2 regions of the Pseudomonas frigoris genome follow, and region 2 is predicted to be linked to the other one. Evidence: riboswitches for the same ligand, from Rfam matches in the RefSeq annotation. Region 2 holds a riboswitch; the other holds the start of a gene.
The links. A riboswitch is a leader RNA that binds a small molecule or an ion and turns the genes downstream of it on or off. The one in region 2 is predicted to bind cobalamin.
Positions count from the first base shown of each region.

Region 1: linked by a shared signal. The riboswitch ahead of cobO (cob(I)yrinic acid a,c-diamide adenosyltransferase) and the one ahead of ACMXYH_RS18310 (CbtB domain-containing protein) in region 2 are both predicted to bind cobalamin.

Region 1 covers NZ_CP180479.1:5,139,492-5,146,777, reverse strand. The annotation lists gene ACMXYH_RS23615 (PQQ-dependent sugar dehydrogenase) at 1-809, opposite strand, end outside; gene ACMXYH_RS23610 (hypothetical protein) at 878-1,462, opposite strand; cobalamin riboswitch at 1,617-1,850, shown strand; gene cobO (cob(I)yrinic acid a,c-diamide adenosyltransferase) at 1,932-2,543, shown strand; gene ACMXYH_RS23600 (cobyrinate a,c-diamide synthase) at 2,540-3,955, shown strand; gene bluB (5,6-dimethylbenzimidazole synthase) at 3,952-4,602, shown strand; gene cbiB (adenosylcobinamide-phosphate synthase CbiB) at 4,599-5,507, shown strand; gene cobD (threonine-phosphate decarboxylase CobD) at 5,500-6,492, shown strand; gene ACMXYH_RS23580 (cobyric acid synthase) at 6,489-7,286, shown strand, end outside.
Region 2 covers NZ_CP180479.1:4,002,453-4,009,738, reverse strand. The annotation lists gene ACMXYH_RS18340 (fatty acid cis/trans isomerase) at 1-612, shown strand, start outside; gene ACMXYH_RS18335 (acyltransferase family protein) at 800-1,834, shown strand; gene nfuA (Fe-S biogenesis protein NfuA) at 1,892-2,476, shown strand; gene cobM (precorrin-4 C(11)-methyltransferase) at 2,624-3,370, opposite strand; gene ACMXYH_RS18320 (cobalamin biosynthesis protein) at 3,454-3,867, opposite strand; gene ACMXYH_RS18315 (CbtA family protein) at 3,864-4,571, opposite strand; gene ACMXYH_RS18310 (CbtB domain-containing protein) at 4,583-4,777, opposite strand; cobalamin riboswitch at 4,899-5,127, opposite strand; cobalamin riboswitch at 5,305-5,519, shown strand; gene cobW (cobalamin biosynthesis protein CobW) at 5,621-6,694, shown strand; gene cobN (cobaltochelatase subunit CobN) at 6,698-7,286, shown strand, end outside.

The sequences.
Region 1 (7,286 bases), 1.1 Mb from region 2:
CTCCGAGGTTCCCAGGCTAGCCCGTTTGGATTACGAATCCCCGAGGCAAAGATCCGATGGTTGCCGGTGGCGCGATCCACTTCCCAGATCGCTGCCCGACCTTCTTCCTTGTCCATGCCGTTTTCGGCCACGTTGCTGTTGGAGCCTACGGTGACGTACAGCTTGCTGCCGTCCTTGCTGGCGATGACGTTTTTGGTCCAGTGGTGATTCAGCGTACCGCCCGGCAGGTCGATCACCTTCATAGGCTGCGACTTGATCGCCGTCTCGCCGTTTTCATAGTGGAAACGCAGCAAGCGGTCCGTGTCGGCGACGTAGAGGTCATTGCCGACCAGGGTCATACCGAAGGGCGAGTTGAGGTTTTCCAGGAACACCGTACGGGTTTCGGCGATGCCGTCGTGGTCCTTGTCCCGCAGCAGCGTGATGCGATTCGGGCTCGGTACTTTGGCGCCGGCACGGTCCATGACTTTGCCCATGACCCAGCCACGAATGCCTTTGCCGTCATCGGGTTTGGGGGGTGCGTTGGTTTCGGCCACCAGCACGTCGCCGTTAGGCAATACGTAAAGCCAGCGCGGGTGATCGAGACCTTCGGCAAACGCCGCCACCTGAGTCCCTGTCGCGGCGATAGGCTTCGCGCCGTTCGGCCAGCCAATCGCCGGGGCGATGTTCACTGTCGGGATCAGGGTTTTGTTTGGTTCTGGCAGCTTGGGTGACGGGCCGGTGCCGTCGGAGACTTGCAGCCTGGAGGTTTCACCACAGGCGGCAAGCCCTCCGGCGAGCACGATGACGAGAACGAGCGGGGGCTTGCGCATGCTGATCTTCCCTATGAATGCATTGACCTAATCAATAGAGAAGCGCAAATGCGCGATGGTTCAACCGGTCAGCCGCGGGCTTCCTTGAACAGCACGGCAATGCCGGGGTGATAGTTGCCGGCATCGTTGCGCAACTTGCGATAGGCATAGGGGAAGTACCAGGCCACCGCGCAGGTGTGTTCCTTTTGCAGGTCGTCGACCATGTCCTGGAGCTCTTCCGGGGTGGCGCTTTGTTGGGCTTTTTGCGGCGCAACGAACAGGCAGCCGAGTTTCAGGTCGCTGGCGTAGCTGATGCGTTTGGCGTCACTGGTGATGTCTTGCAACGCTTGAGTCAGGTTCAGGCTGTTGACGCGTGGCCAGCGCTGGGTCGCCTGAAGGTAAGCGCGTTCTTCGCTGGTCGCGATAAACAGGTCGGCGCGGCCATTGCGTTCGCCTTCTTCGGTCTGTTTACGGGTCGGTGTTTGTTGCAGCGTGACCATTTCCGCCATCCAGGCCGCGGCGGACAGCAGGCTCAGGTTGGCTTTTTCGTCGAACCAGTAAGGCGTGTCGTTATCGCCGCGCACGGCGTTGTAGCGGTCGATACAGTCAAACCAGCGTTCCAGCACCGGGCGCAGGAATTCCAGCTTCGGATTGCTGATGATCATGCCTTGCATGTGGCTCACCCTTGTTATTGTGTTGTGAGATTGTGGCTCTTTGATATCACTGCTGAGAGTGTGGCACAAGATTGGCGCCAGATAATTGATCGACGGCAGTTATTCGCTCGCAGGCCGCCCGTCTTCAATTGACGCTCCATCCCCAACCCTCTAACCTTCGCGGCTTGTTTCAGGTGCTCTGTGACCTTGGTCGACAGAGTGAAACAGGGAAGCCGGTGAGTGACTCTCTTCACGCGACGAAGAGCCATGATCCCGGCGCTGCCCCCGCAACGGTAAATGAGTGAAGGCTGCGCCTTGAGCCACTGTGTCGTATGACATGGGAAGGCGCGCAGTCAGGCAAAAAATGCCGCTCATGAGCCCGGAGACCGGCCTGATCCATCCAGCGGCATCACGGTGGGCGATGCCAGGCTTCTTGCCGTCTATTCTTGTGCCTGCCCGCCGTTATCCAGCCTCAACGGAGAGCTCCCCCATGACTGATACCCCCGATCGTGACGAACGTCATCTGGCGCGCATGCTGCGCAAAAAAGCCGTGATCGACGAACGCATCGCCAATTCCCCGAATGAATGTGGCCTGCTGCTGGTGCTGACCGGCAACGGCAAAGGCAAAAGCAGCTCGGCCTTCGGCATGCTCGCCCGGTCCATGGGCCACGGCATGCAGTGTGGCGTGGTGCAGTTCATCAAGGGGCGCAGCAGCACCGGCGAAGAACTGTTCTTTCGGCGCTTTCCGGAACAGGTGCGTTTTCATGTGATGGGCGAGGGCTTCACCTGGGAAACCCAGGATCGCCAGCGAGACATCGCCGCCGCCGAAGCCGCGTGGGCGGTGTCGCGCGAATTGCTGCGTGACCCGTCGATCGGCCTGGTGGTGCTGGATGAATTGAACATCGCGCTCAAGCACGGTTATCTGGACCTCGATCAAGTGCTCAGCGACTTGCAGGCCCGTCCGCCGATGCAGCATGTGGTGGTGACCGGTCGCGGCGCCAAGCCGGAGATGATCGAACTGGCCGACACCGTCACCGAAATGGGCGTGATCAAGCACGCATTCCAGGCCGGGATCAAAGCGCAAAAAGGCGTCGAATTGTGAGTCAACCACGTCATTGCCCGGCGGTATTGATTGCCGCGCCGGCCTCCGGTCAGGGCAAGACCACCGTCACCGCCGCGCTGGCCCGTTTGCATCGCAATCAGGGGCGCAAGGTGCGCGTATTCAAATGCGGCCCGGACTTTCTGGACCCGATGATTCTCGAGCGCGCCAGCGGTGCGCCGGTGTATCAACTGGACATGTGGATGGTCGGCGAGCAGGAAAGTCGTCGACTATTGTGGGAGGCCGCCGGCGAAGCCGATCTGATCCTCATCGAAGGCGTCATGGGACTGTTCGACGGTACGCCGTCCAGCGCTGATCTGGCGCGACACTTCGGTGTGCCGGTGCTCGGTGTGATCGATGGCACTGCCATGGCCCAGACCTTTGGCGCACTGGCCTTGGGGCTGGCGCGTTATCAGCCGGACCTGCCGTTTGCCGGTGTGTTGGCCAATCGTGTTGGCACGTTGCGGCACGCGCAATTGCTCGAAGGCAGCCTGACTGAAGGCTTGCGCTGGTACGGCGCCTTGTCCCGGGAAACGGGGATCGAATTGCCGAGTCGCCATTTGGGTCTGGTTCAGGCCAGTGAGTTGAACGATCTCGACCTGCGCCTCGATGCGGCGGCCGATGCACTGGCCAGCAGCTGCGAGGTCGCGCTGCCACCAGCAGTGGAATTCGCCGCTCCTGATGTGATCGCTGTCGAGCCTCTGTTGGCCGGCGTTCGAATTGCCGTGGCCCGTGACGAAGCGTTTGCCTTCACCTACGGCGCGAGCCTGGATTTGCTGCGAGCCATGGGCGCCGAGCTGCTGTTTTTCTCGCCGATCCGCGACGCCGGTTTGCCGGAGGTAGATAGCCTCTATCTGCCGGGCGGTTATCCCGAATTGCACCATGTGGCGCTGTCACAGAACACCACGATGCTGGCCGCAATCCGCGCTCACCATGCGGCGGGGAAACCGATGTTGGCCGAGTGTGGTGGCATGCTCTATCTGCTCGATTCGCTGACCGATGTCGAGGGCACTCGCGCTGAATTAGTCGGCTTGCTGGCCGGTGATGCGGTGATGCAAAAGCGTCTGGCCGCGTTGGCGTTGCAGGCAGTCGAGTTGCCGGAAGGTTCGCTGCGCGGGCACACCTATCACCACTCGCTGACCAGTACCGAGCTTGAACCTATTGCTCGTGGCTTGAGCCCAAACGGTGGGCGCGGGGCAGAGGCGGTTTACCGCGAAGGGCGGATGACGGCTTCTTATGTGCATTTCTATTTCCCGTCCAATCCATCGGCGATTGCCGCGCTGTTTGTGCCTGACCTTCAAGCCGCCTTCGCGAGCAAGTCGAATCGTCGCACCGCCGCTCCCACATTGGACCGCGTTTCTTCAGGCAACACACTTTCTAATGTGGGAGCGGGCTTGCTCGCGAAGAGGCCATGACTGACAACGCCTTCTCCGAAGCTGAGCGCGCGGCGGTCTACCGAGCCATCGGCGAACGCCGTGACATGCGTCATTTCAGCGGTGGCACGGTCGAGCCCGAGTTACTGCGGCGCCTGCTCGAAGCCGCGCATCAGGCGCCGAGTGTCGGCCTGATGCAGCCTTGGCGGTTCATCCGCATCAGTGATCGAGCCCTGCGCGGCAAGATCCAGTCACTGGTGGAAGAAGAACGCATCCGCACCGCCGAAGCCCTCGGCGAGCGCACCGACGAATTCATGAAGCTGAAAGTCGAAGGCATCAACGACTGCGCCGAAGTGCTGGTTGCTGCGCTGATGGATGATCGCGAGCGTCACATCTTCGGCCGTCGCACGATGCCGGAAATGGACATGGCCTCGTTGTCCTGCGCGATCCAGAACCTCTGGCTGGCCTCCCGCGCTGAAGGATTGGGCATGGGCTGGGTCTCGCTGTTCGAGCCGCAAGCGCTGGCGGACTTGCTGGGGTTGCCCGCCGGAGCCAAGCCGTTGGCCGTTCTTTGTCTCGGCCCGGTCAAGGAATTCTATCCGGCGCCGATGCTGGTACTCGAAGGCTGGGCGCAGGCGCGTCCGCTCAGTGAGCTGCTGTATGAAAATTATTGGGGAGTGAGTCAATGAGTGTGGCGTTGTTGAGTGTTGCCGCGGTTGCGCTGGATGCGCTGCTGGGTGAACCCAAACGCTGGCATCCGCTGGTGGCTTTCGGCCGTTTTGCCGACCGCATCGAGCAACGTTTCAATGGTGAAGGTCGCGGCTGGCGCAGTCATGGCGTCACTGCCTGGGTGATCGCGGTGTTGCCGCTGACCTTGCTGGCCACGGCGTTTTCCTGGGCGCCCTATGTCGGCTGGATCGTCGAAATTCTCGTGCTCTATTGCGCCCTCGGCATGCGCAGCCTCGGTGAACATGTCGAGCCGGTGGCCAAGGCGCTGCGCAGTAATGATCTGGACGAGGCGCGCAAACGGGTCAGTTATCTGGTCAGCCGCCAGACCAGCGAACTGGATAAAACCGAAGTCGCCCGCGCCGCCACAGAATCGGTGCTGGAGAACGGCAGCGATGCGGTATTCGCTGCGCTGTTCTGGTTTGCCGTGGCCGGCGCGCCTGGTGTGGTGCTCTACCGTTTGAGCAACACGCTGGATGCGATGTGGGGTTACCGCAATGTACGATTCGAGCGTTTCGGCTGGGCCGCGGCAAAGATCGACGATGTCCTCAACTATATTCCTGCACGCCTGGTGGCGCTGACCTACGCGCTGCTGGGTAAAACCCGACTGGCGCTGAAATGCTGGCGCACCCAGGGCCCGACCTGGGACAGCCCGAATGCCGGTCCGGTGATGGCGGCCGGTGCCGGTGCGCTCGGAGTCGAGTTGGGCGGGGCGGCGATTTATCACGGTGAACTGCATCAGCGTCCACCACTGGGCGAAGGCGTGCCGGCAGACGCCGACTCCATCGACCGCGGCTGGCAATTGGTCCAGCGCGGGGTATGGTTATGGTTGCTGATCCTCTGCGTGGGGGCTGAATTTTATGCTTGAGCACGGTGGTCGGTTACGCAAGGCGGCGCTCGATTACGGCATCGCCGAAGCCGATTGGCTCGACCTGTCCAGCGGCCTCGCGCCCTGGCCGTTTCCGGTTCCGGAGATTCCGTTGCGGGCCTGGGCGCGTTTGCCGGAAACCGATGACGGTCTGGAGCAGGCGGCCTGTGATTATTACGGCGCTGCTCAGGTGCTGCCGGTGGCCGGCTCGCAAATGGCGATCCAGTTGCTGCCGCGTTTGCGCCGGGTCGGCAAGGTCGGCGTGCTCTCGCCGTGTTACGCCGAACACGCCGAAGCGTGGCGCCGTAATGGCTACATCGTGCGTGAAGTGCTGGAGCAGGAAGTCGACTTCTTTCTCGACAGTCTCGACGTGTTGGTGGTGGTCAACCCGAACAACCCAACCGGCCTGAGCCTGACGCCGAGTCGGCTGCTCGACTGGCATTCGCGGCTGGCGCAGCGCGGTGGCTGGCTGGTGGTGGACGAGGCGTTTATGGACAACACGCCGCCGCTGAGCCTGGCACCTTTTGCCAATCAGGTCGGGTTGATCGTGCTGCGTTCCTTCGGCAAGTTTTTCGGCCTGGCCGGTGTGCGCCTGGGTTTCGTACTGGCCGAGCGCAAGTTGCTCAAGTTGCTGGCCGAGCAAGTGGGACCGTGGGCGGTCAGTGGGCCGACGCGGGTACTGGGTCAGGCCTGTCTGCTGGATACCGAAGGGCATGCCCGGCAACGGGTTCGCGCTGAAGAGGCCAGCGAGCGTCTGGCGCTGCTGCTTGAACACCACGGTTTCAAACCACAGGGCGGCTGCGCCTTGTTTCAATGGTTGATCACCGATCACGCCGAAGCGTTGCACGAATTCATGGCCCGGCGCGGCATTCTGCTGCGGTTGTTCACGCACAACAGCAGCCTGCGTTTCGGCTTGCCCGCTGATGAAACCGACTGGACACGTCTCGCGCAAGCGCTCGAAGCCTACGCCAAGGAAACCCAATGACTACGTTGATGGTGCAAGGCACCACTTCCGACGCTGGTAAAAGTACGCTGGTGACGGCGTTGTGCCGCTGGGTCACGCGTCAGGGCGTCAGCGTCGTGCCGTTCAAGCCGCAGAACATGGCACTTAACAGTGCGGTGACCGCCGACGGTGGCGAGATCGGTCGCGCGCAAGCGGTGCAGGCTCAGGCCGCCAACCTTGAGCCGCACACCGACATGAACCCGGTGCTGCTCAAGCCCAACAGCGATACCGGCGCTCAAGTGATCATCCATGGCCGCGCGGTCACGACGATGAACGCGGTCGCGTATCACGACTACAAAGCCATCGCCATGCAAGCAGTGCTGGCCTCCCATGAACGGCTGAGCGCAGCGTATCCAGTGGTCATGGTCGAAGGCGCGGGTTCGCCGGCCGAGATCAATCTGCGTGCTGGCGACATCGCCAACATGGGCTTTGCCGAGGCCGTGGATTGTCCGGTCGTGCTGATCGCCGACATCAATCGCGGCGGGGTTTTCGCGCATCTGGTGGGCACACTGGAACTGCTGTCGCCCAGCGAGCAGGCGCGGGTCAAAGGCTTCATCATCAACCGGTTTCGCGGCGATATCGCTTTGCTGCAACCGGGTCTCGACTGGCTGGAAGCGCGCACCGGAAAACCGGTGATCGGCGTTCTGCCTTACGTGATGGACCTGCACCTGGAAGCCGAGGACGGCATCGATCAGCGTCAGACCGACAAGGCCGACCAGGTGCTGAAAGTGCTGGTGCCGGTGCTGCCGCGCATCAGCAACCACACCGATTTCGAT
Region 2 (7,286 bases):
ACGGCGCTGGTACTGGACGAAAAGGACCCGAAACGCGATTTCGCCATGCAGTTGCTCACCCGTTACGGCGACCTCAACGCCAAGCCTGATCCGATCAACCGTTGTGACGGCGCTTATTGCTCGCGGCCGAACATCGACCCGGCCTTGCAGAGCGCCGAGCAGGCGTTGAGTCGCCTGACTTCGCGTCCGGCAGCCGGGCTGAAGGTTATCGATCAGTTGCCGGAAGCGACCCTGCTGCGCATCGAAACCGCGAGCGGCAAGCGCGAGGTTTACAGCCTGCTGCGCAACCGCGCGCACAGTAACGTCGCGTTCCTGCTCGGCGAATCCCTGCGGTATCAGCCTGGGCTCGACACCGTGACTATTTATCCGGGCGTGCTCAGCAGCTATCCGAACTTCATGTTCAACATCCCGGCCGAGCAAGTGCCTGAGTTCGTGGACGAGATGGAATACGCCAAGGACGCCAATCGCTTCGAAAAAATCGTCGAGCGCTGGGGGATTCGTCGCAGCCATCCGCAGTTCTGGTTCTACTTCCATGACCTGAGTCGGTACGTCCATGAGACCGAACCGGTGGAAGAGGGCGTGCTGGACATGAACCGGTACGAGAATCTTTGATCGACCTTTGACTGTTGGCCGGTGTCGGATCTTTAGGGCACCGCCAATCCAATGTGGGAGCGGGCTTGCTCGCGAAGGCGGTATATCAGTCAATATTGATGTCGACTGACACACCGCCTTCGCGAGCAAGCCCGCTCCCACAGGGGATCTGTGGTGATTTGGGGGAATGCGATCGGGAGGGCCGTCGATGTTGATTTCAATACAGGCACTGCGCGCGCTCGCGGCCTGGACGGTGGTCTGCCACCATTTCATGCAGATATTCTTCGACTTCCAGGCCCGTGGGCCGGTGGGGCAGATGTTCATCGACAAGGGCGCGGTGGGTGTCGACATCTTCTTCGTCATCAGTGGGCTGGTGATTTTCCTGTCCACCGAGGGCAAATCACTGCCGCCGGGGCGCTTTCTGCTGTATCGGCTGTTCCGCATCGTTCCGGCGTACTGGCTGTATACGGTGCTGATGGCGCTGCTGGTGGTGTTCGCTCAGCCGGTTCTGCCGGATCAGACAGTCGACTGGTCGCATTTCCTGTTGTCGCTGTTGTTCATTCCTACTGAAAACCCCGGCGGCTACGGGATTTATCCGACGCTCAACGTCGGCTGGACCCTAAACTACGAAATGCTCTTCTACGTGCTGTTTGCCTGGGCGCTGCTGTTCCGCTTGCAGGTTCGGCTGCTGATCGTCGCGGCGCTGCTGTTTGCGGTGTGTCAGGCCTGGACCGGCTACGGCTGGATCAGCGAGTTCTACCGCTCGGACATTGTTTATGAATTCTTGCTGGGGATCGCCATTGGCATGATCTACCGTCGCGGCTGGATCAGGCCCGGGTTCTGGCTACCGTTGTTGGGCATTGGCGGCGCGTTGCTGGCGATTTATCACCTGGCGCCGCAGCCACGGTTGCTGGCCTGGGGGCTGCCGAGCGCGGTGCTGGTGATGGCGTGCATGGCGTTGGAGCGCTTTGTCGAGAACAGCCGGGTGCTCAAACTGCTGGGCGATTGCTCCTACTCGGTGTACCTGATGCATGTGTTGGTACTGTCTGCGGGTGGTTTTGTCGCACAGCGTTATGGCATCAATCCCTACGTGATGTTCGCCGTTTGCGCCGCGACAATCGGTCTGGGCTCGTGGGCAAGTTACGAATGGGTGGAAAAATGCAGCTATCGGTGGCTTAAAGGCCGAATTGACGGCGAATTGGCTATCGAGGCAGTCCCAGCTCTTTCCCGACAAAAATACTAGGACTTTGTACGGCGCGATGATTGGCGTAAACTGCGCCCAAGCCTGCGAGGAGTTTCCATGACCGCTATTACCATTACCGACGCCGCCCACGATTATCTGGCTGATCTGCTCTCCAAGCAGAACACCCCAGGCATCGGCATCCGCGTCTTTATCACCCAGCCTGGCACCCAGTACGCCGAAACCTGCATTGCCTACTGCAAGCCGGGCGAAGAAAAACCTGAAGACACGGCGCTGGGGCTCAAAAGCTTCACCGCTTACATCGACTCGTTCAGCGAAGCTTTCCTGGACGATGCGGTAGTCGACTACGCCACCGACCGTATGGGCGGCCAGCTCACCATCAAGGCGCCAAACGCCAAAGTACCGATGGTCAGCGCCGACAGTCCGGTCAATGAGCGTATCAACTATTACCTGCAAACCGAGATCAACCCGGGGCTGGCCAGCCACGGCGGTCAGGTCAGCCTGATCGATGTGGTCGAAGATGGCATCGCCGTGCTGAAGTTCGGCGGCGGTTGCCAGGGCTGCGGCCAGGCAGACGTCACCTTGCGCGAAGGCATCGAGCGCACCTTGCTCGAGCGCATTCCCGAGCTCAAGGGTGTTCGTGACGTCACCGACCACACGCAGAAAGAAAACGCCTACTACTAAGTAAGGTGTTCGCTGCAGACATAAAAAAACGGCACCCGTGAGTGCCGTTTTTTTATGGGTGAAGTCTTTAAAGATCGCAGCCTTCGGCAGCTCCTACAGGTGTACGCATCCCATGTAGGAGCTGCCGAAGGCTGCGATCTTTTGATCTTATGGGCGATACAGATGTGCATGTCCGGCACGATACAGCGATGACTCACTGAAGTGATCACTGCCCAAAACCCGGCCCACCAAAATCAACGCCGTGCGCCGAAATCCCTTGGCCTCAACCTTCTCGGCAATATCCGCCAACGTCCCCACCACCCAATCCTGATCCGGCCAGGTCGCCCGGTGAATCACCGCGATCGGGCAGTCCGCGCCGTAATGCGGCAGCAACTCGTCCAGGATCTTCTTCAGATGATTGACCCCCAGATGGATCGCCATAGTCGCCCCGTGCTGCGCCAGGCTGCCGAGCCCTTCGCCGGCGGGCATCGCGGTCTTGTCTGCGTAGCGGGTCAGGATCACGCTTTGCGACACGTCCGGTAACGTCAGTTCCGCGCCCAACAGTGCCGCGCAGGCCGCCGTGGCCGTGACGCCGGGAATGATTTCAAACGGGATGTCGAGTTCGCGCAGGTAGCGGATCTGCTCGCCAATAGCACCGTAAAGACTCGGGTCGCCGGAGTGCACCCGGGCCACGTCCTGGCCCTTGGCGTGGGCAGATTTGATCAGTTCGATGATCTGTTCCAGGTGCAGTTCGGCGCTGTTGACCACCTGTTCGGCGCGATGGCCTTCCAGCACGGCGGCGGGCACCAGGGAGCCGGCATAGATGATCACCGGGCAGCTGCGAATCAGCCGTTGGCCTTTGACTGTGATCAGTTCCGGGTCGCCGGGACCTGCGCCAATGAAGTAGACGGTCATCGTCGGTTCCTGTGAGAAAAAGGGGCTGGGCAAGGCTTCAGATGAAGATTGCTCATGATCAAAGACGGGGATTATCGGGGATTTTAGGCGGCGCCGGCCAATGCCAAGGTGGCCTGGGCGTATTTTTGTCGAGAAATCAGCAATTTTGCCGGTGCCTGGGCCAACTGTTCGGCCATGGCCAGGGCGGCACTTTCCGCGACGCCGTAGCAGCCAGTGCGTTCGAACGCGATGTCTGAACGATGGCTAAGTTGCGTTTGATAGACGGCCAATTGTTCGCAGCTGAAGTACTGCAATGGTAACGCAAGCTGTTCGGCCAATTCGATCAGGCCAGGTTCTTCGCGCTTCAGGTCGATGCTGGCCAGGGCCTTGATCTGGTGAAGTGCGATTTTATGAGCCTGTAACGCCTGATCGAGCAGCGCCCGCAGTGTGCTGGCAGGGCAGCCGCGCTGGCAGCCCAGGCCGACCACTAAAGTCGGCGCTGTGCTGATCTCAGTCATGCGTGGTATTGACCATCGCTTTTGCGGCGGAACAACCAGGCACTGATCAGGCCCAGGGCCAGCCAGAATCCCATGTTGGTCAGCTGCGAAGCGATTTTGAACTGGGCTTCCAGAGCTTCTGGAGCGAGCATCGAATGCACCTCCGGTTGCGGCGCGCCGATTACGTGAGGCACGGCCAGAATGGCCACGCCGAGCACTTTCATCAGCCAGTGACGGCTGAACACGATCAATGCGATGCCGACCGCGGTGGAGGCCGCCGTGCCGATCCACCAGATCTGCCGTTGCGCCAAATCAGCTGCGGCAGTGCCCGGCAGCTCAGGCGGCAGACCGAGGGTCGGTGCCAGCACGAACGTGGCGTAACCGGCCAGGCCCCAAAGCAGGCCTTGGGAGGTTTTGGTCGGAGCGCGCAAGGTATAGAGGCCAGCGAGCATCAAGGCGAAACCGACCGCTACCACCAGGTTGCCGCCCGTGGTGGACAGTACGCGCTGCCAGCCGTCTTCCGGTTCCCAGGCTTCGGCATCGTGGGTGTGAGCGGCGACAGCACCCGCAGCGTGTTCGTGAACCTCAACAGCCGCCGGCTCGGATTTTTCGTAGGTCTCGGCCTGCAAAATCAGCGGAGCCACCCAGAAGCTTTGCAGCAGGGTCAGCAGCAGGGCGGCCAGCAGCCCGGTGAACCCTGCGGTTTGCGCAATACGCTTGATCATGTCGGCAGGTCTCAATGGCACGGGAATGCAGAGCTGTGGCGGGTATCGTGCGCGGCGTTGTGCACCGCTTCGATGTGCGAGAAACCGGCGAAATACACAAGGCACGCGCCAAGGATCGACGCACACACGGCGGCGGTCAGGCGTTGAGTCAGGGTATTGGTGGTGCTGGCTGTCGTGTGGCCGGTGCTGCTGATGATGATCGACATGGCGCTTCCCTCTGGTCTGTCAGCGGGTGATATAGAGCGCATGGAAGACCCCTGCGAGTCGGGCACGCAGAGGTTCAAACAGCGCCCGCCCACCGCGGGTTTGTTATTCAGTGATCGTAATGGTCACTTTGTGTTGCGGGCCGGTCTCCGGGCTCACGAGGGGCGCTGGCTTTCGCCTTGACCTGCAAGCATCACCTTCCCATGCCGAACTGCTGGCACAGTGGATCTGACGCTTCGCTCGCTTACCGTTGCGGGGGCAGCACCGGACTGACATGACTTTAGAGTAAAGCACATGATTCACCGGTTTCCCGTTTCACCCTGTGAAGGGCACCCGTAACAAGGCGTGTAGGAGAGCATGGGCGGGGGTTGGGCGTCAATTGGCAAGGGTTCTCACTTGGATATCGAGTCGCTCCCTTCGCGAGCAAGCCCGCTCCCACATTTGAAATGCATTCCCCTGTGGGAGCGAGCTTGCTCGCGATAGGGCCGGTGCGGACACCACAAGACATTGACCCGCCCCAAGACGATGCGTAGCCTTGCGCTTTCGAGGTTCTTCGGCGTCTGTCGAAGCTAAGAAGGGAACGCGGTCGATGCCGCGGCTGCCCCCGCAACTGTGAACGGTGATGTTCGCTGCCACGCCACTGCAAACCCTGTGCAACGGGTTCGCGGGAAGGCGCAGCGAATGCCAGGCCCACAAGCCCGGCAAACCGTCAGCCAGGAGACCTGCCTCGACACAGATTCTCACTACAACCGGGCGGGGTGATCCGGTGGCGGAACTCTTGCGCGCACGCATCCGTCGCAGCGATTGTCGTCCCGTATGCCCGCCACCTTGCCAAAGGGCATCCGATGAAAACACTGGCCAAACTCCCCGTCACCATCGTTACCGGCTTCCTCGGCTCGGGCAAAACCACCTTGCTGCGGCACATGCTCGACAACGCTCAGGGTCGTCGCATTGCGGTGATCGTTAACGAGTTCGGCGAACTGGGCATCGACGGTGAAATCCTCAAGCAGTGCTCCATCGGCTGCACTGAAGAGGAAGCCAACGGCCGCGTCTACGAACTGGCCAACGGCTGCCTGTGCTGCACCGTTCAGGAAGAGTTCTTCCCGGTGATGCGCGAACTCGTCGCCCGTCGCGGCGACCTTGACCACATCCTCATCGAAACCTCGGGCCTGGCCCTGCCAAAACCGCTGGTACAAGCCTTCCAATGGCCGGAAATCCGCAGCGCCTGCACCGTTGACGCGGTGATCACCGTGGTCGACAGCCCAGCGGTCGCCGCCGGTACCTTCGCGGCTTTCCCGGACCAGGTTGATGCCCAGCGTAAACTCGACCCGAACCTGGACCACGAATCGCCGCTGCACGAGCTGTTCGCCGACCAACTGGCCAGCGCCGACCTGGTGATCCTCAACAAGGCCGACCTGATCAGCCCTGAAGACCTGGCCCGTGTACGCTTGGAAGTCGCTGAAGAACTGCCGCCAGCGGTGAAAGTCATCGAAGCCAGCAGCGGTCGCGTGCCACTGGATGTGCTGATCGGCCTCGGCGCCGGTTCTGAAGAACACATCGACAGCCGTCACAGCCATCACGATCACCACCATGAAGGTGAAGACGGCCATCACGATGAGCATGACCACGATGCCTTCGACTCCATCTCCATCGAACTGCCGCAAGCCGACGAAAGCCTGCTGCTGGACGCGCTGACCCAACTGGTGGTCCAGCACGGCATTCTGCGCGTCAAGGGTTTCGCGGCGATCCCGAACAAGCCGATGCGCCTGCTGATCCAGGGCGTGGGCACTCGTTTTGACAAGCACTTCGACCGTCAGTGGGGCGCCGACGAAGCGCGCACCACGCGTCTGGTATTGATCGGTCAGGAGCTGGACGCCACTCTGCTTGAAGCGCAATTGCGCGCTGCGCTCAGCGTTTAAGCCATGCACCTGCTCAGGACCCAGCCCGGCGGTTTCGTGTCGGATGACAACATTGCCGACCTTGGACAAACCCCCGCCGAGTTGGTGATCCTGTGCAGCGGCGACTCAAGCCTCGCGCTGCTCGCCGAAGCGGCGCAGCAGTTGCCTGACGATTACCCCAGCGTGCGTCTGGCCAATCCGATGCAGGTGCAGAACCACGCGTCGGTCGACCTGTATGTCGACGAAGTGCTGCGCCATGCCAAGGTGATTCTGATTTCGCTCCACGGTGGCATCGCCTATTGGCGCTATGGCGTCGAGCAACTGGTGCAACTGTCGGAGCGTGGCGTGCAGCTGATTCTGGTGCCAGGCGATGACCGCCCGGACCCGGAACTCAGCGAGCTAAGCACGGTGGCTGCCTGCGACCGCGACCGCCTCTGGCAGTTTTTGCGTCAGGGCGGCATGAGCAATGCCCTGGATTTTTTCTGCTGCCTCGCCAATCGTTGGCTGGATCGCGACTACGCTTGGGCCGAGCCGCAAACCCTGCCACGCACAGCGATCTACCACCCGCACAAAAGCCCCGCTGAACTGAAGGATTGGCAAGCCGATTGGCAGG